Regions from separate parts of the Streptomyces sp. NPDC058685 genome, predicted to be linked through region 4. Evidence: riboswitches for the same ligand, from Rfam matches in the RefSeq annotation. Region 4 holds a riboswitch; each other region holds the start of a gene.
What was found. A riboswitch is a leader RNA that binds a small molecule or an ion and turns the genes downstream of it on or off. The one in region 4 is predicted to bind cyclic di-AMP.
Positions count from the first base shown of each region.

Region 1: linked by a shared signal. The riboswitch ahead of ACFWU3_RS03880 (peptidoglycan DD-metalloendopeptidase family protein) and the one ahead of ACFWU3_RS00940 (NlpC/P60 family protein) in region 4 are both predicted to bind cyclic di-AMP.
Region 2: linked by a shared signal. The riboswitch ahead of ACFWU3_RS09265 (transglycosylase family protein) and the one ahead of ACFWU3_RS00940 (NlpC/P60 family protein) in region 4 are both predicted to bind cyclic di-AMP.
Region 3: linked by a shared signal. The riboswitch ahead of ACFWU3_RS28740 (M23 family metallopeptidase) and the one ahead of ACFWU3_RS00940 (NlpC/P60 family protein) in region 4 are both predicted to bind cyclic di-AMP.

Region 1 is NZ_JBHXSL010000003.1:156,055-160,706, reverse strand. Features, by position in the region: gene ACFWU3_RS03890 (STM4011 family radical SAM protein) at 1-711, shown strand, start outside; gene ACFWU3_RS03885 (SGNH/GDSL hydrolase family protein) at 731-1,522, opposite strand; gene ACFWU3_RS03880 (peptidoglycan DD-metalloendopeptidase family protein) at 1,685-2,635, opposite strand; cyclic di-AMP (ydaO/yuaA leader) riboswitch at 2,640-2,792, opposite strand; gene ACFWU3_RS03875 (alpha-galactosidase) at 3,108-4,652, opposite strand, start outside.
Region 2 is NZ_JBHXSL010000007.1:199,851-204,502, reverse strand. Features, by position in the region: gene eno (phosphopyruvate hydratase) at 1-1,003, opposite strand, end outside; gene ACFWU3_RS09265 (transglycosylase family protein) at 1,337-1,999, opposite strand; cyclic di-AMP (ydaO/yuaA leader) riboswitch at 2,004-2,178, opposite strand; gene ACFWU3_RS09260 (transglycosylase family protein) at 2,442-3,365, opposite strand; gene ACFWU3_RS09255 (cytochrome P450) at 3,496-4,652, opposite strand, start outside.
Region 3 is NZ_JBHXSL010000047.1:16,586-21,237, reverse strand. Features, by position in the region: tRNA gene ACFWU3_RS28750 (tRNA-Met) at 72-145, shown strand; gene ACFWU3_RS28745 (PP2C family protein-serine/threonine phosphatase) at 322-1,461, shown strand; cyclic di-AMP (ydaO/yuaA leader) riboswitch at 1,958-2,114, shown strand; gene ACFWU3_RS28740 (M23 family metallopeptidase) at 2,126-3,166, shown strand; gene ACFWU3_RS28735 (PrsW family intramembrane metalloprotease) at 3,301-4,647, opposite strand.
Region 4 is NZ_JBHXSL010000001.1:188,650-193,301, reverse strand. Features, by position in the region: gene pcrA (DNA helicase PcrA) at 1-1,373, opposite strand, end outside; cyclic di-AMP (ydaO/yuaA leader) riboswitch at 1,751-1,915, shown strand; gene ACFWU3_RS00940 (NlpC/P60 family protein) at 1,917-3,092, shown strand; gene ACFWU3_RS00935 (hypothetical protein) at 3,221-3,574, opposite strand; gene ACFWU3_RS00930 (NlpC/P60 family protein) at 3,914-4,652, shown strand, end outside.

The DNA of each region.
Region 1 (4,652 bases), on a different contig from region 4:
GAGCAGACCGACGACCGTCTGTCGGTGCTGTTCACGCCCTGGGGCGAGGGCCTGGTCCGTTCCTGGTACCGCAGGGCGCTCGTCGATCTGTCCCGGCTGCCGCAGGTCCGGCGGGTGGCGATCCAGACCAACCTGAGCTGCCGCACCGACTGGCTCGCGGACGCGGACCCGGACACCCTGGCGCTCTGGTGCACCTACCACCCGGGCCAGACACCGTACGACCGTTTCCTCGGCAAGTGCCGGGATCTGGCCGCGCGCGGGGTCCGCTTCAGCGTCGGCATCGTCGGCTTCCCCGAGCACCTGGAGCCCGCCCGCCGGCTCCGCGCCGAGCTGCCGGACCATGTCTATCTCTGGGTGAACGCGGCGGAGGGCCGCACCTGCACCGATGCCGAGGCCGCCGAGTGGAGCGAGCTCGACCCGCTGTTCGCCTACAGCCGCCATCCGCACCGCTCGGCCGGGCTGCCCTGCCGGACGGGCGAATCGGTCGTCTCGGTCGACGGCGACGGCACGGTACGGCGCTGCCACTTCGTCCCGGACGAGCTCGGGAACCTCTACGACGGCAGCTACCGGCAGGCGCTGCGCCCCCGCGCCTGCCCGCTGGCCGTCTGCGACTGCCACATCGGCTATGTCCACCTGGAGTCGTTGCCGTTGTACGACGTGTTCGCCGGCGGGGTGCTGGAGCGGATCCCGGCCCGGCCGGCCGCCCGGTAGCCGTTCCCCACCGCCCGCCTCACAGCGGCAGCAGGTCCGGCCGCTTCGCCTCGACATGGTCGCCCGAGCTCTCGCCGCGCAGCCTGCGGCCGATCCACGGCACCAGGTGCTCGCGTGCCCACTGGACGTTGTCCCGGCGCACCTCGAAGGGAGCGCGCGGCGGCAGGAGCGGCCACTCCTGGTCCGGGTCGGCGGGCACGTCGAGCCCGAGGACCTGGGCGGCGCGCAGGGCCACCCGGGTGTGCCCCTCGGGCGACAGGTGCAGCCGGTCGCCGTCCCACGCCCGCCTGTCCTGCACCGACTTGAGCGACCACAGGTCGAGCACGGGACAGTCGTAGCGGTCGGCGATGGCGCGGACATGGGCCGTGTACGTGGCGATCTTGCCGCGCAGATGGCGCAGCACCGGCACACCGCGGGTGTCGAAGCCGGTGGTGACCATCACCGTTCCGACCGCGCCGGTGAGGTCGGCGACGGCCCGCTCGAAGCGTTCGGCCACGTCGTCGGGGTCGCTGCCCGGGCGGATGATGTCGTTGCCGCCGGCGCAGAACGTCACCAGGTCCGGGGCGAGTTCCTGCGCCCGCGGCACCTGCTCCGCGACGATCTGGTCGAGCAGCCGGCCGCGCACGGCGAGGTTGGCGTAGCGGAAGGTGTGTTCGGGCATCCGGTCGTCGAGCAGGACCGCGAACCGGTCCGCCCAGCCGACGAACGCCCCGTCCGGTCCCGGGTCTCCGACGCCTTCGGTGAAGCTGTCACCGATCGCCGCGTACGACCCGATTGCGCCTGTTTCGTCTGTTCTCGAATCGTCTGCCACAAGGACTCATCCTGTCCTTACGGGTGTGACCTACGCGACCGTAAGGAGGGGTTGACGGTGCGTGATGTTTGCCACCGGTCAAGTTTCGACAAGCACGGAATACGCCGAATCCCCCCGCACCGCGAACAGGCGGTACGAGGGGATTCGGGCGTTATCGGCGCGTCAGAGAGAAACGCCGTGCTGGCGCAGGTACGACACCGGGTCCATGTCCGAGCCGTAGCTCGGGCCGGTGCGGATCTCGAAGTGCAGGTGCGGACCGCTGGAGTTGCCCGTGGAGCCGGAGAGGCCGATCTGCTGTCCGCCGCTCACGTTCTGGCCCGCGGAGACGGTCAGCGACGAGAGGTGGGCGTACTGGGAGTAGGTGCCGTCGGTGTGCTGGATGACGACCTCGTTGCCGTACGCACCACTCCACCCGGCGGAGACGACGCTGCCCGGGCCCACGGACTTGACCGTGGTGCCGGTGGACGCGGCGAAGTCGACACCGGTGTGGTAGCCGCTGGACCACATGGCGCCGGAGGCACGGTAGGGGGTCGTGACGGCGGCGGAGTCCAGCGGCGCGGAGTAGCCGGAGGCGTTCTCCTGCGGGGCGGACTCGGCCGAGTCGCTCGTCGAGGCCTTGGCGGCCGTGTCGCTCTGGCGGGACTCGCTGCGGGAGGCGCGGTCCTCGCTGTCCGAGGTCTTCGGCTTCGCGGGCGCGGCCTTCCGCGCCGGCTTCTCGGCGGGCTGACCCTCGGCCTTGGCGCCGATGGTGAGCTTGAGTCCCGGGTGGATCAGCGCGGGGTCGTCGCCGACGGCGGCACGGTTGTCCGCGTACAGCTTCTGCCAGCCGCCACGGACGTCGTGCTCGGCCGCGATCTTGGACAGATAGTCACCGGCGACGACGCGGTACGACGTGGGGGCGGCGGGCTTCTGCGCGGTGGAGGAGGCCGGAGCGGCGGCTGCCTTCTGCGGTGCGACCGCGGGGGCCGCGGCGGGAGCGGCCTTGTCCGCGGCGTGAGCGCCTGCCGCACCCATCAGCGGGAGGGCGATGGCTGCGCCACCGGTACCCGCGGCGACGAAACCGCGGGAGAGAGAACGGGACTTGGGACGGCGGTGCTTACCCTTTCCGGGCATGGCGCATTCCTCTCCGGCGCCGGCGAGGTGAGCTGTCGGGTTCGGGCTGGAGATGCCCGGTCACATGGCTGCGTGACTTCACCCCGAGCCGTCCGGAGCACCGGACGGCGTACTACCTGGGTCCCCCGCTCCTGCCACACGTGGGTGGGTGGGTATTCCGGTCGGCGGCAGGATTAGGCGGTCCGTCCGGATTTCCGTGACCGTAAGCGAGCATTGCGGACGGGAACAAGCCACCTCTTTTTCCGATCACGGGCCACATGCATATCGGACGGGAAATTCCGGTCACACTCCGTGGACGAAGGAGCGTCAACTTCCTTCTGGTGTCGCACTTCTGGCCGGTGGATCAGCCACGGTCCGTCACGAATGAGATCCTGCTCACGAGCCTTTTCCCATCTCCATTCCAGATGGGGCAGGCTATGGCGAACAGTTCAATTCGGACAGAAAACCCAGATGCAAAGAATGGTGAGCGGTATCAGCCAATTCGCCGCAACCTGATCACCGTGGCGTCCATGTCACCCTTCAGCCCGGTCTGCAGCCCGTGGTGCAGCAGCACCGATCCCCGGTGCACCTGCGCGGTGTCCTGGCACTCGTAGGCCGCGGCCGGGTCGAGGCCGCGCAGCCTCAGCCGCGGCGGCTGCTCGCCGTAGTGCTGCGCCTGGAGCCAGGCGAGGACGACGGTCTCGTCCCCGCGCAGGTACTGCACGGCACTGAGCCCGCCCTCCGGTGCCCGCAGCCGGTACAGGTCTCCGTGCTGCACGACCGGCCTGATCTTCTTGTAGAGCTCCACCCAGTCGCGCGCCTCGGCCAGCTCCTCCTCGGTCCACTCGGTCAGGTCGCCGCCGACCCCGAGCACCCCCGCCATCGCGCTCACGAAGCGGAAGCGCAGGCTGCTGAATCGCCCGTTGAGCTGGACGTTGGGGCTGTCGGTGACCCAGGCGGCCATCACCCGCGCGGGGTGGATCTGGGTGAAGCCGTCCTGGATGGCGAGCCGGTCCAGCGGGTCGGTGTTGTCCGAGGTCCACACCTGGTCGGTGCGGGAGAGGATCCCCAGATCGATCCGGCCGCCGCCGCCGGAGCAGGACTCGAACGCCACACCCGGGTGAGCGGCCCGCAGCCGCTCCAGGAGCGCGTAGAGGGCATCGACGTGTTCCACCCACAGCCGCTGCGGATAGTCCTCACCGGGCCAGCCGGCGTCCGTGAAGCAGCGGTTGAAGTCCCACTTCACATAGTCGATCGGTGCGCTGCCGAGCAGCGTGTGCAACTGCTCCCACAGGTAGTCCTGCACGTCCTTGCGGGCGAGGTTCAGGACCAGCTGATTGCGGAGCTCGGTCCTGGTCCGGCCCGGGTGGTACTGCACCCAGTCGGGATGCGCGCGATAGAGATCGCTGTCGGCGTTGACCATCTCCGGCTCGACCCAGATGCCGAACTGCATGCCCAGCTCGTGCACTTCGTCCGCGAGCGGCCGCAGGCCCTTCGGGAAGCGGTCCGGGTTGGGGGTCCAGTCGCCGAGGCCGGCGCGGTCACTCGTCCGCTGCCCGAACCAGGCGTCGTCGACCACGAACAGCTCGACGCCCATGTCCGCGGCCCGCCGGGCGAGCGCGCGCTGCTGGTCCTCCGAGATGTCGAAGTTGGTGGCCTCCCAGGAGTTGTAGAGCACGGGCCGGTCGGCGGCGGCGTCCGGGATCACTCGCGCGCGCTGCCACGAGTGCCAGGCACGGCTGGCGCCGCCGAACCCCTCGGCGCTCCACAGGCCGGCGAAGACGGGAGAGGTGTAGCTCTGCCCGGGAGCGAGCTTCAGCAGTCCGGAGTCGTCATAGCCGGCCCCGCCCGTGATCTGCACCAGGCCGTCGGGCAGCTGCTGGACGCTGATGCGCCAGGACCCGGACCAGCCGAGCGCGCAGCCGTAGACCTCGCCGTGTTCTTCGGTCGCTCCGTCCGCGTCGAGCGCGACCCAGGGAAGGTGCTGGTGGCCGGTGTGTCCGCGGCGGCTGCCGAGCACCTTCTCGCCGTAGGTGAG
Region 2 (4,652 bases), on a different contig from region 4:
GCAGAGCGTTGGCCGAGCCCTCCTCGATACCGCGGGCGAGGCGCTCGGGGTTGGTGACGAACAGGTCGTCGCCGACGATCTGGACCTTGCTGCCCAGCTTGTCGTGCAGGACCTTCCAGCCCGCCCAGTCGTCCTCGAACAGCGGGTCCTCGATGGAGACCAGCGGGTAGGAGGCGACGAGCTCCTCGTAGTACTCGGTCATCTCGGCGGCCGAGCGGGACTTGCCCTCGAACTCGTACGTGCCGTCCTTGTAGAACTCGGACGCGGCGACGTCGAGCGCGAGCGCGATGTCCTTGCCGGGGGCGTAGCCGGCTTCCTTGATGGCCTCGAGGATCAGGTCCAGCGCGGCGCGGTTGGAGTCGAGGTTCGGCGCGAAGCCGCCCTCGTCGCCGAGACCGGTCGACAGACCCTTGGTCTTCAGCACCTTCTTCAGGGTGTGGTAGACCTCGGCGCCCCAGCGCAGGGCCTCGGAGAAGGACTCCGCGCCGATCGGTGCGATCATGAACTCCTGGATGTCCACGTTGGAGTCGGCGTGCGAGCCGCCGTTCAGGATGTTCATCATCGGAACGGGCAGCAGGTGCGCGTTCGGGCCGCCCAGGTAGCGGAAGAGCGGCAGGTCGGAGGCCTCGGAGGCGGCGTGGGCCACGGCGAGCGAGACGCCGAGGATGGCGTTGGCGCCGAGCGAGGACTTGTCCGGGGTGGCGTCCAGGTCGAACATCGCCTGGTCGATCAGGCGCTGCTCGGTGGCGTCGTAGCCGACGAGCTCCGGGCCGATCTGCTCGATGACGGCGAGGACGGCCTTCTCGACACCCTTGCCCTGGTAGCGGTTCTGGTCACCGTCGCGGAGCTCGAGAGCCTCGAACGCACCGGTGGATGCGCCGGACGGAACTGCAGCACGACCCGTGCTGCCGTCGTCGAGGCCAACCTCGACCTCGACCGTGGGGTTGCCTCGGGAGTCCAGGATTTCCCGGGCTACGACGACGTCGATGGACGGCACGAGCATCTCCTTCTGGGATGTGACGCTTGGAGTGCAGGGTCTCATTGGCCTTGCGGCACGAGCCTAACCGGCGGCGGGGCATCAGCCGCCCGATGCCCGCCTCCTGGGACGAAAAAGGGCATGAACAGCGGGTGCTGGGGACAAAACGCCCCCAATCTACCCATGGGTAACAGAGAGAACCCCGGCCCGGCGCGTACGGGGGATGCGCTCCGGACCGGGGTGGTCTGTTTCCCCGGGGGGAGTGTCCGCGAAGCGCCGTCCTCCGCCCGAAGGGCGAACCGGACGAGACCTCGGGGACACCACAGGCGGGCCGGCGCTCGCGCGCCGGCCCGTGCGGGGTCAGCTCAGGTGGAGCTGCTGACCCGGGTGGATCACGTCGGCGTCGGTGACGACGCCCTTGTTCAGGTCGAACAGCTTCTTCCAGCCGCCCTTGACCTTCTCGGCCTTGGCGATCTTACTGAGGGTGTCACCGGCCTTGACCTTGTACTCGCCGTCGCCCTTCTTGAAGGACTTGGCGGCCGGCTTCGAGGACTTCGCCGGGGCGGGGGCCTCGGAGCGCTCGGAGCGGGTGGTCGGGGCCTCGGCGCGCTGCTGCGGCTGGGCTTCCTGCGCGGAGCCGGCGTCGTTGGCGGCGTTGGACAGGTTCACGCCGCAGTTCGGCCATGCACCCTTGCCCTGGCCCGCGAGGACCTTCTCGGCTATCTGGATCTGCTGCGCCTTCGAGGCCTGGTCGGCGGTCGAGGCGAACTGGGTACCGCCGTACGCGGCCCAGGTGGAGGCGGAGAACTGCAGGCCGCCGTAGTACCCGTTACCCGTGTTGATCGACCAGTTGCCGCCGGCCTCGCACTGCGCGACCTGGTCCCACTCGGACGTGGTCGCGGCGGAGGCGGTGGTGGCGCCGAGCAGCGGGGCGGCGACTGCCGCACCGGTGACACCGGCGAGCGTGGCGATACGGGTGGCCTTGGACGGGCGACGGTGCTTGGCCTTGCCGGAAAACAGCATGGAACATCTCTCTCACCGACGCCTACGAGGTGAGCTGTCGGGTTCGGGCCAAGTGAGTTGCCCGGCCGCGCAGTCGTGCGCACGGCTCCACCCCAAGCCGGTACCCGCAGTTCATCCTCAACTGCCGGGGCCGGCGCTTACCTTGGTTCCCCCGCTCCTGCCTACGGCGCATACGCGTCGACTACTCCCCCCGACCGACGGCAGGATTCGGCGTGACGGTCAGCGGTGCCCGCGATGGCGAACGGTTCAGACCGTAAACACAGAGCTCCCCGATGTTCAAAGACGAACATCGGGGAGAAAACGCCCATCCCGCCCCTCCGGGACCATGCGTTTCTGCAGGTCGAGGGCGGAATGCCCCGTTCCGCCGGGCAAGATGGGCGAGTTGCCGCAAAGAGACCCTTGTCTCAGTTGCACGATTCGGACAAAGGCGCCTGTACTGCCCCTACTTCAGGTCGAGCTCCAGGCTCTGGCCAGGCAGGATCAGGTCGGGGTCGTCACCGACGGTCTCCGCGTTCGCCTTGTAAAGGGAACTCCACCCTCCGGGCAGCTTCTGCGCGGTCGCGATGGCCGACAGGGAGTCGCCGGGGCGGACGGTGTACGAACCGGGCGCGGCCTCCGCGTCGTTCGTCTCGGCCGGCTTGCCGGCCTCATCGGCCGCGCCCTCGCCGTCGCGTGCCGCATCGTCACCTCGCGAGGCGTGACGCCCCGCTTCACGCTCATTGCCCGTATTGCCCGGCTCGGCCGTTCCGGTCGACCCGGTCGCCTCCGGCTCCGTCGGCTCGGCGGCGGGTTCGCCGCGGTGCTTGCCGGTGGCGCTGCCGCTGTCGCCGGTCCCGCTGTTGCCGATGCCCTGTGTCGGCGCCGGGGCGGGCTCGGCCGTCTCGGAGGGCGAGGCGGACTTCGAGGGCGCCAGCGAGGCGAGGGGGTCGTCGGACGTCGCACCCTGCTCCGCGGGGGCCGAGGCGCCCGGGTCGACACCGGCGCCGGTGCCGCCCTGCGTCAGCCCGGCGATGCCCGCGCAGGTCGCCCAGGCTTCGGGGCCCTGGGCCTCCAGGACCTTCTCGGCGACGGCTATCTGCTGGGAGCGGCTGGCGAGGTCGGCGCGGTCCGCGTAGTCCGTGCCGCCGAAGTCCTCCCACGTCTCCTGGGCGATCTGCAGACCGCCGTAGTAGCCGTTGTCCATGTCGGCGCTCCACTGGCCGCCGCTCTCGCAGGCCGCCACGCGGTCCCAGGTGGCGGCGTCGGCGGCGGAGGCCGAACCCGCACCGAGAAGGGGGATCGCGATGGCCGATCCCGTCACCCCTGCCGCGACAACGATGGCCGGAGCCTGACGGGGACGACGGTGACGACCTTGGCCGGAAAGCATGCGGGTGCCCTTCGAGTGACTACAGAACAACTGATGTCTTCTGAGACGACCGTGAAAGTAGCCGGATTCGATCGTGTGTCACAAGTCGATGCAGCGGAGATCACGTGAAAGTCACAGTCTTGACGGGTCGTCAGCTGCGTCCAGGTGTGAACTCAACGGGCAGGCTTCGCAATCCACGCATAATGAGACCTCCGCGCCAGCGCAAATCGGCCGGATCGCCCGCAAGCCGCAAGTCCGGCATTCTCCGGAGCAGCGTGGCGATCGCGGTCTGTCCCTCCAGCCGGGCCAGCGGTGCGCCGAGGCAGTAGTGGATGCCGTGCCCGTAACCGAGGTGCTGGTTGTCGCGCCGGGAGAGGTCGAGCGCGTCGGGGTCCGTGAACCGCTCCGGGTCCCGGTCGGCGGCCGCGAGCACCACGAGCACCGGGTCGCCCGAGGCGATCTCCTGGCCGCCGATGACGAGGGACTCCGTGGCGAAGCGCCAGGTGGCGAGCTCCACGGGGCCGTCGTAGCGCAGGAGTTCCTCCACGCCGGTCTCCAGCAGCGCGCTCTCCCCGGCGGCGAGGGAGGCCTGCAGCCGCTCGCGCTGCTCCGGGTGGCGCAGCAGCGCGTACACACCGTTCCCGATGAGGTTCACCGTCGTCTCGAAACCGGCGAACAGCAGGATGAAGGCCATCGCGGCGGCCTCGTTCTCGGTGAGGTGCTCGCCGTGGTCGCTCGCCCGGATCAGCCCGGAGATCAGATCGTCGCCGGGATCCTCACGCTTGCGGTGGATCAGCTCGGCGAGATACCCCCGCATCTTCTTCACCGACCGCGCGACACCTCCGCGCGGGCCGCCGCCGTGACGGATCATCATGCCCGCCCAGTCCCGGAAGTCGTCCTGGTCCTCCGGCGGGACACCGAGCAGATCGCAGATGGCGTAGATGGGGAGCGGAAAGGCGAACTCGTGGATGAGGTCCGCCTCTCCCTTTTCCACGAAGCCGTCGATGAGCTGATCGGTCAACTGTTGAACACGCGGGACGAATTCGGCGACCCGCCGCGGGGTGAACGCCTTGGAGACGAGCCGCCGCAGCCGGGTGTGGTCGGGCGGGTCGATATTGAGCAGATGCGTCATCAGCTCGGCCTTGCGCTCGCCGGGAATTCCCGTCTTCCCCTTCGCGTGCGCGGGCTCGTCGTGGTGCGCGGGATTCTTCGACAGGCGCTGGTCGGCGAGCGCCTGCTTGGCGTCGGCGTACCGGGTCACGAGCCACGCCTCCACCCCGCTGGGCAGCCGGGTGCGGTGCACGGGCG
Region 3 (4,652 bases), on a different contig from region 4:
GAGCGACAGAGCCGGGGCGCCCTCAATTGGAGTTGATCTTGCTCCGGATGGCGTAGAGTGGTGTTCACCGACGCGGGGTGGAGCAGCTCGGTAGCTCGCTGGGCTCATAACCCAGAGGTCGCAGGTTCAAATCCTGTCCCCGCTACTGACACAGCGGCCCGGCACTCGTCTCGAGTGCCGGGCCGCTGTTGTTTCTCCGTCTGTGGGCCCGCGTTTCGCCCGGTTGGCCGATGGAGAGTCGCTCAGCGGCGCGGCTCCGGACAGCCTGGGTAGGGCGCGGTACCGTCCGCAGCCGTGGGCGGACCGGGGAGGAGAGCACCGTTGGCGCAGTTCCAGCAGAGTCGTGTGTACGGCGCCCGCCGCTTCCTCCGTGCCCTCCCCACCCTGATGATCATCGGTGGGCTGGTCTTCGACCTGGCGACCCCGGCGCAGTTCACGGCCGTGCCGATGTTCGCCGCCGCTCCGCTGGTCGCCGCTCCGTTCTTCTCCTGGCTCACCACGCTGGTGACGGGCATCACGGCGACCCTCGCGGTGCTCGGGCTGCACTTCTACAACCGCACCGTCGACGAGGTCACGGCATACACCGAGGTCTTCACGCTCATCACCGTCTCCGGGCTCGCGCTGCTCATCAACACCGTCGTCAGACGCAGCGGTGAGCGTCTCGCCTCCGCCCGGGTCATCGCCGAGACCGCGCAGCGTGCCGTGCTGCCCACGCCCGCCGACCGGATCGGCGGGCTGCACGTCGCGGCACGGTACGAGGCCGCGCTCGCCGACGCGTTCATCGGCGGCGACCTGTTCGCCGTGCAGGAGACGCCCTTCGGGGTGCGGCTGGTGGTCGGCGATGTGCGGGGCAAGGGGTTGGAGGCCGTCGAGGCGGTGGCCGTCGTCATCGGCGCGTTCCGGGAGGCGGCCGAGCAGGAGAGCTCCCTGGAGGGCGTCGCGCAGCGCCTCGAGCGGGCGCTGGCGCGCGAGGGCACGCGCCGGGACAGCCTGGACGCGGTCGAGGGCTTCACCACCGCCGTACTGGGAGAGATCCCGCGCGGTGCCGGAATCGTCCGGCTGGTGAACCGCGGCCACCCGGAACCGATCCTGCTGCACGCCGACGGCGACCTGGAATTCCTGGCGCCGTCGAGGGCCGCGCTGCCGCTCGGCATGGGCGATCTGGAGGTCTGGCCGGACCAGGCGGTGGAGTATCCGCTGCCGACGGGAGCGACCCTGCTGCTCTACACGGACGGTGTCAGCGAGGCGCGCAACGCGGCCGGTGAGTTCTACGATCCCGGCGCGCGGCTCTCGGGGCGGCTCTTCCCCGGGCCCGACGAACTGCTCGACGCGCTCGTCGACGACGTGCGCCGGTACACCGGAGGTGGTTCGAAGGACGACATGGCACTGCTGGCGGTCGCCCGGCCCGCGGAGGGGCAGCCGGAGCGCCGCAGGACGGTGAAGGTCGTGCCGCCCGCGTGAGGGGCGTCGGCACCTCGGGGCCGGCTGGGACGTCTCGCCGTACGAGGCTGTGTGCGTGGGGGTGGGGTCGGGTACGCCGTGACGATTCTGGCCTCGTTCGCCTGAGCCGGTGGGTGTGCCGAAGACCGTGTTGGTGGGTTGGTTCGGCTTGAGCCGGGTGGGTGCGCCGAGACGTGTCGGTGGGCTTGCCCGGATGAGCTGTGTGGCGGTCGCAGCCCTTCGCGGAACCGAGCGGACGTCTTGCCCGCCCGGTCCGCTCTGGTGGCTGGGCACGCTGCGTAGTGGGAAGATCCCCCTCCGCATACCATGTGACGACCCGTCAGTAATGTTCCGCGGCCCGAAGGGCGATCAAGTCGCCCGAATCCGGCTGCTTGTGTCCCGATTGGTCCCGTGGGAAGTCGTTAACGATCACCCGGAACAGCTTGGAATACGGTCCTCGCGTCTATTAACGTTCGATAACGCAGCGCGGTCGTCCCAGCCGTCGTCAGGACGGCGCCGTGCGCGTGCGCCGAATTCCGCAAGGGAACCGGGGAACCAATCCTTGGGGTGAATCGGGCACCTTCCACCGCGACTTCCGCGGCGGGTGGCGCTCGTAGGAGACCTTCCTGCTCCGAACCCGTCAGCTAACCCGGTAGGCGAGAAGGAAGGAAAGGAGCACGCCTCAGTGGCGTCCAACAGGCCTGCCCCAGAAGCACCCTTCGCCAATGACTTCTTCGGTGCGGAGGGCGCGGAGCGGTCCCTCGAAGAGTGGAACCCCACCGAGGACTCCGTCCGTCCGGTGCGCGGTCGGCACCGTGTCGCCAAGCAGCGCGGCGGACTTGCCCGTAGCTCCACCGTGCTCGGCGTCGGCGTGATCGCCGCGGTCGGCGCGGGCGGCATCGCGACGGCGCAGGACAAACCCGCGGTCTCCATATCCCTTCCCGACGCGCTCTCGGACAATCTGCCCGACGCCAAGTCCCTTCCCGGCGTCGGTTCTTTCATGTCCGACGACTCCTCGGACGTCGTGGACGAGGCGGCCACGTACTCGGCGATGGGCATCGCCTACGCCGACACCGCTTCCGACACCGACCAGGGCGGTGCCGGCGAGGCGCTGCGCTCCCGCATCCTCCAGCAGGCCGAGCAGCAGCAGGCCAAGGCTGAGGAGTCGGCCAGGGCGGCGGCCGCGAAGGCCGCGGCGGACAAGGCCGAGGCCGCGGCGAAGAAGAAGGCGGAAGAGGTGGCCGCGAAGGCCGCCGCCGCGAAGAAGAAGGCAGAGGACGAGGCGAAGGCCAAGGCGGAGGCAGAGCGTCTCGCGCAGCTGGCCAAGAGCTACTCGCTCCCCACCTCCTCGTACACGATCACCTCCACGTACGGCGAGTCCGGCTCCCTGTGGTCCTCCGGCCAGCACACCGGCCTGGACTTCGCCGCCCCGACGGGTACGCCGGTCAAGGCCGTGCACAACGGCACCGTGAAGTCGGCGGGCTGGTCCGGCTCGTACGGCTACCGCATCGTTCTCGAACTCGAGGACGGCACCGAGGTCTGGTACGCGCACCTGTCGTCGATGACCGCGAGCGCCGGCCAGAAGGTCGCGACCGGCGAGACGATCGGCCGCGTCGGCGCCACGGGCAACGTGACGGGCGCGCACCTGCACCTCGAGGTCCACACCGCCGGCGGCTCGGGCATCGACCCGATGGCCTGGCTGCGGGACAAGGGCCTGACTCCCTGATCCTGCGGGACAGTTCCCGCGCATCTCGATCCCCGGCAGTCCTGGCGCTCACCCCCCGACGCCAGGACTGCCGGTTTTTGCTGCGCCCGGTTCTCCCGGGAGCGGGCAGGACGCGGTCGCCCACCGGTGCGCGGTCAGGTCCGGTACGGGTTGTACGCGCCGTAGTCGCGGTGCGGAGGCGGCACACGCACCCGCCCGGTGGCCCGTGCCGCGTACGTCAGCGCCGGTGCGGCCACGTCCCTGCGCTGCCACAGGTGATGCAGCAGCTCCTGCTCGCGCTCCACGAAGTCCGGGTCCGCCGCGCCCCGGTGGGCCCGATGGCGCAGAAACGCCAGCGAGGTCGCGAAATGCTGGTACTCCGACACCGCGTGCGCCGCGGTCGGCCCGTGCATACGCCGCGCGACGTCCCGCGCGAGGGTGCGCGCCCGCATCGACGAGAGGGCGGGCGGCTGGTCCGCCGACAGCCATCCGGCCGCGGCGTAGGCCGGCAACTCGGTGGCTATCGTCCGCAGTTCCCGCTGCCGGCTCCATATCGTGAGCCAGGTCAGCAGCCCGAAGACGGGCACCATGAACGCCCCGTACACGAGATAGAAGCCCCACGGGCCGAACAGGGACGTCGAGCCGTTCCACAGCGCGTGCATGCCCATCGCCAGCGCCAGACCGAGCAGCGGCAGGACGATGCGCCGGACCCGCATGCGCCGTGAGGCCAGTGCCGCGACACCGAAGCCGATGCCGGTCAGCACCGTGAAAAGCGGGTGGGCGAACGGGGACATGACGATCCGTACGAAGAACGTCGCCGCGGTCACGGACGCGATCCCGGAGAAGCCCATCTGCTGGTCCTCGCCGAACGCGTTGCCCAGATAGAGGATGTTCTCCGTGAACGCGAAGCCCGTCGCGGTGAACCCGGCGACCACGACCCCATCGACGATCCCGCGGAAGTCCTGTCGGCGGAAACGGAAGATCAGCAGGATCGCCGCGGCCTTCGCACTCTCCTCGACGACCGGCGCGATGACCGTCGCGCCCAGTGTGTCCGCGCCCGTGGGGTCGGCTGTGGCGGTGGCTATCCACTGCGTCGCGAAGGTGTTCGCGATGATCGCCACGAGGGCGGCGGCGAAGGCGCCCCAGGCGAAGGCGAACAGAAGGTTCCGCCAGGGGCCCGGCTCGACCCGGTCCAGCCAGCGGAACGCGGCGGTGAGCAGGGGGACCGGCAGGGTCGCCAGGCCGAGGCCGACCAGGAAACCCTGGGTGCCGGTCTGCTCCCGTACGAGCGACAGGATGACGAGGCCCGACAGGGCGAGGAGCGTGATCAGCACCCCGGCACGGACGGCCTTGCTGTGCCAGAACCGGGAGACACGGCGGGGCTTGTAGCGCCACCGGGCACGCTCCGGCACGGCGGCGAGCAGCTCGTCGACACGCTGCTGCTCGAACGCCGGGACCGCGGGGTGCGGTGGATGGTGCTGCGGGGGCGACGACTCGGACACCCACT
Region 4 (4,652 bases):
CCGCCGACGACCTTGTAGGGCAGGCCGACCCGGATGAAGATCTCTTCGAAGACCCGGGACTGTGCGTTCGTCCGGTAGAAGACCGCGACGTCACCGGCCTTGGCGTCGCCCGCGTCCGTGAGCCGGTCGATCTCGTCGGCGACGAACTGGGCCTCGTCGTGCTCGGTGTCGGCGACGTAGCCGGTGATCCGGGCGCCCGCGCCTGCGTTCGTCCACAGGTTCTTGGGGCGGCGGCTCTCGTTGCGCTCGATGACGGCGTTGGCGGCGGAGAGGATCGTCTGGGTCGAGCGGTAGTTCTGCTCCAGCAGGATCGTCTTCGCGTCCGGGTAGTCCTCCTCGAACTGGAGGATGTTGCGGATGGTCGCGCCGCGGAAGGCGTAGATCGACTGGTCGGCGTCGCCGACGACGCACAGCTCGGCGGGGGGCAGGTCCTCCTGCCCGGTGCCCACCAGCTCGCGTACGAGCGTGTACTGAGCGTGGTTGGTGTCCTGGTACTCGTCCACCAGCACATGCCGGAAGCGCCGCTGGTAGTGCTCGGCGACGTCCGGGAACGCCTGGAGCAGATGGACGGTGGTCATGATGATGTCGTCGAAGTCCAGGGCGTTGGCCTCGCGCAGCCGCGCCTGGTACATCCGGTACGCCTCGGCCAGCGTCTTCTCGAAGCCTCCCCCGGAGCCCTCGGCCTCGCTGCCCCCGCCGACCTGGTCGGCGTAGCTCTCCTCGTCGATCAGTTCGTTCTTGAGGTTCGAGATCTTGGCACTGAAGGCCTTCGGCGGGAACTTCTTGGGGTCGAGATCGAGATCACGGCAGACGAGCGCCATCAGTCGCTTGGAGTCGGCCGCGTCGTAGATCGAGAACGACGAGGTGAAGCCGAGCTTCTTGGACTCCCGGCGCAGGATGCGGACGCAGGCGCTGTGGAAGGTCATGACCCACATGGCGTTGGCGCGCGGGCCGACCAGCTGCTCGACGCGCTCCTTCATCTCGCCGGCGGCCTTGTTGGTGAAGGTGATCGCCAGTATCTGGCCGGGGTGGACGCTGCGCGTCCCCAGCAGATGGGCGATGCGGTGTGTGAGCACACGGGTCTTGCCGGAACCGGCGCCGGCCACGATGAGCAGCGGCGATCCGGTGTGCACCACGGCGGCGCGCTGCTGTTCGTTCAGTCCGTCCAGCAGGGCGGCGGGGTCCACGATCGTGCGCGGGGCGCCGTTGCCGTGGTGGGCGTCCCGGGCCGGGGGCACGTCGAACGCGCCCTGGAAGAGATCGTCCGGGATCTCCTCTCCGGGCCCGTCTCCGGGCTCCTCGGGGTGCGGCGGGGGCTCCTCCGAGGTGTGCTGGAGGTTCGCCAGGAAGCTGTCGTCAAAGAGGCTGCTCATCGCTTTACGAGTCTAGGCCGCGGCACTGACAGCTCGCGGCCGCATTGCCATACGGCCGCCGCGACCCCGCCGAGAGGCGTGGCGGCTCCGGTCCGAGCGCCGGAGCGGTGCGATGCGATGCGATGCGTCGGTGCGTCGGCGCGTTCGAAGCCGTACGCCCGCTCCCGTACCACCGATGCGCCCAATCCCGCACGACTCCGGCAACACTCTGCACCTTTTCGAACGCAATGGGTCATCTGGCGAGCACGCCGACCACCCGATCGATAAGGTCACGAAAATGTATCGGGCATATCGAACATCAACCTTCACAGGAGCCACACGAGTTGGTTAGCGTGCTCGATCAGGCAGCCCGTCCCCCGCGGCGATCCACGCCAAACGGGCAGTCAGCGCCGAATTCGAGCTTTTCCCAAGGAAGTTCGGAACCGGGGACCCACCATGCACAACCGGGGTGAATCGGACCAGCACCAGCACGGTCCGTAGGGCGATCTTCCGTTCCGCCCGAACCCGACAGCTAACCCGGTAGGCGGTCAACGGAAGAAGGAGATGTCGGCCTTGGCGTCGCATCGCAAAACGCGAAGTCGAACCGTGAAGACCTCCCCCGCCGTCGGTTTCACGACGGCAGCCCTCGCATCCGTCACGCTGCTGTCGACGCAGAGCGCCGACGCGGCGCCGAGCGACCCGAAGCCGTCGGTCGAAGAGGTGCAGAAGAAGGTCGACGACCTGTACCGGCAGGCCGGCACCGAGACGCAGAAGTACAACCAGGCGAAAGAGGCGACGGAGGAGAAGCGGCAGCAGGTCGGCAAGCTCCTCGACGAGAACGCGCAGCGCACGGAGAAGCTGAACGAGTCCCGCCAGGTGCTCGGCAACTACGCGGCCGCGCAGTACCGCACGGGCGCGGTCGCCCCGACCGCCGCGCTGCTCTTCGCGGACAGCCCTCAGCAGTACTTCGACCAGACCCAGCTGATGGACCGCATGACGGACCGTCAGCGGGATGTGATCGCCGACTACGAGACCCAGCGGGCGGCCGCCGCCAAGCAGCGGGCCACGGCGACCGAGAGCCTGGAGTCCCTCACCCGGTCGCAGCGGGCGCTGCGCACCAGCAAGCAGGACGTGCAGGCAAAGCTCGCCGAGGCGCGTGAGCTGCTGTCGAAGCTGACCGCCGAGGAGAAGGCGCGGCTGGCCGCGATCGAGCGCGAGAAGGCGGAGGAGGCCCGCCGCAAGGCGGAGCAGAAGGCCGAACAGGAGGCGAAGGCCGAGGCGGAGCGGCAGCGCCGGGAGAAGGAGCGCGAGCAGAACCAGGGCGGCGGCACGGGCACGGTGCCCGGGACCGGCACGGGTTCCGGTTCCGGTTCTTCCGACGGCACCTCCACCGCCAAGGCCGCCAAGGTCCTCGACTTCGCGCGCGCCCAGATCGGCAAGCCGTACGTCTGGGGTGCGGCCGGCCCCAGCTCGTACGACTGCTCGGGGCTGACGCAGGCCGCCTGGAAGACCGCGGGCGTGAGCCTGCCGCGCACCACCTGGGACCAGGTGAAGACCGGCAAGCGGATCGAGACGAAGGATCTGCTCCCGGGGGACCTGGTCTTCTTCTACGACGACATCAGCCATGTGGGCATCTACATCGGCGACGGCAAGATGATCCACGCCCCGAAGCCGGGGGCGAACGTCCGCGAGGAGTCGATCTTCTACATGCCGATCTACGGCAGCGTTCGCCCGGCCTGAGCCGGCCGCACACCGGACGCCCGGGCCCGAGGGTGCCCGGGCGTTCTCATGCCCGGAGCGCCCGGAACGCGCGGAGCACCCGGAGCACCAGAGCCGCGCCCGGCGCCCTCATGTCCGGCGCGGCGCGCTCACGTCCAGAGCGTGGCGATGAAGATGTTCGCGACCGTCAGCCCGCCCACCGCGGCGAACAGCGGCTTCTCCACCGACTCCTCGTCCCGCTTGACGTAGACCAGACCCAGGATCACCACCAGCACCGCCAGCTTGATGCCGATCTTGAGGTTGTTCACCGTCTGGTCGTCCGCCTGGTTGAGGCCCACCAGCGCCACACCGGTGACGAGCATCGTCAGCGCACCGTGCAGCATCGCCGGGCCGAAGCGCGCCGTCCCCTCGGACATCGCCTTCATCTGCGTGAGGAAGCCGCCCAGCAGGGCCGCGATACCGATGATGTGCAGGGCGACGAAGGCATTGATGAGTACGTCCATGCGGCGGAGCCTAACTCCCGCCATATCACCCCCTTCAGGCCGGGTGAGCCTCATTCGGCACATCGGTCACAGCGGTGCGGAGAAAGGACGTGTGCGGGCCGGATCGGCTTGCAGAAAGCGCAGCAAGATGTCCACCTTCGGGCACATTCGGTCCTTGCGTCTCCCTGCCGTGACCCCCAGGTTTAGCGTCCTGCCTCAGATGACCGACTCCCCACCGCCGCCGCAGCACCGGGCGGCAGTCGGCCGTCACGCCGAGAGATCCGGCGGCGGACCGCTCCCCTGTGCGGGCCGCCGCCGGACCCGGACCCGCAGGGATGACGGAAGGACGTACACGCACCCGTGGCCGCGCACCGGAAACCCAAGCAGCATCTCCTCTCCGGGCCCGCCGCCCGAACCGCAGCCACCATCGCGCTCGCAGGAGCGGCGTCGGCGACCGCCTTCGACGGAGTCGGCCACGCGGAACCCGCCCTCACACCGGCCCAGGTCAAGGACAAGGCGGACAAGCTGTACCACGAGGCAGAGGTGGCCACGGAGAAGTACAACGGGGCCAAGGAGCGGACCGCGGCGTTGCGTACATCGGTCGACCGGCTGCGCGACGAGGCCGCCCGCAGGACCGACCGCCTCAACTCCTCGCGCAACGCTCTCGGTTCGATCGCCACCGCTCAGTACCGCGCCGGGACCATCGACCCCGCCCTGCAACTCGCGCTCACCTCCGACCCCGACGAGTACCTGGAGCGGGCCGCGCTCGTCGAACGCACGGGTGAGCGGCAGGCCGCCGCGATCGCCGGAGTGCACCAGCAGCTCGTGGAGATCGACCGGCTGCGGGCACAGGCGGGCGAGCGGATGGAGAGCCTGAAGGACCGGCAGGCGGAACTGGCCCGCCACAAGGCGACCGTACAGAGCAAACTCTCGGCCGCCGAGCGGATGCTGGACCGGCTCACGGCCGAACAGCGTGCCTCGTACGACGCGGGGTCCGGGCACGGGGACTCCGCGTCCGCCGCGCGCGCCGACCGCTCCACGGCCCCCCGCGGCGCCCTGAGGGCCCCCGACTCCCGCGCCGCCCAGGCCGTCGCCTACG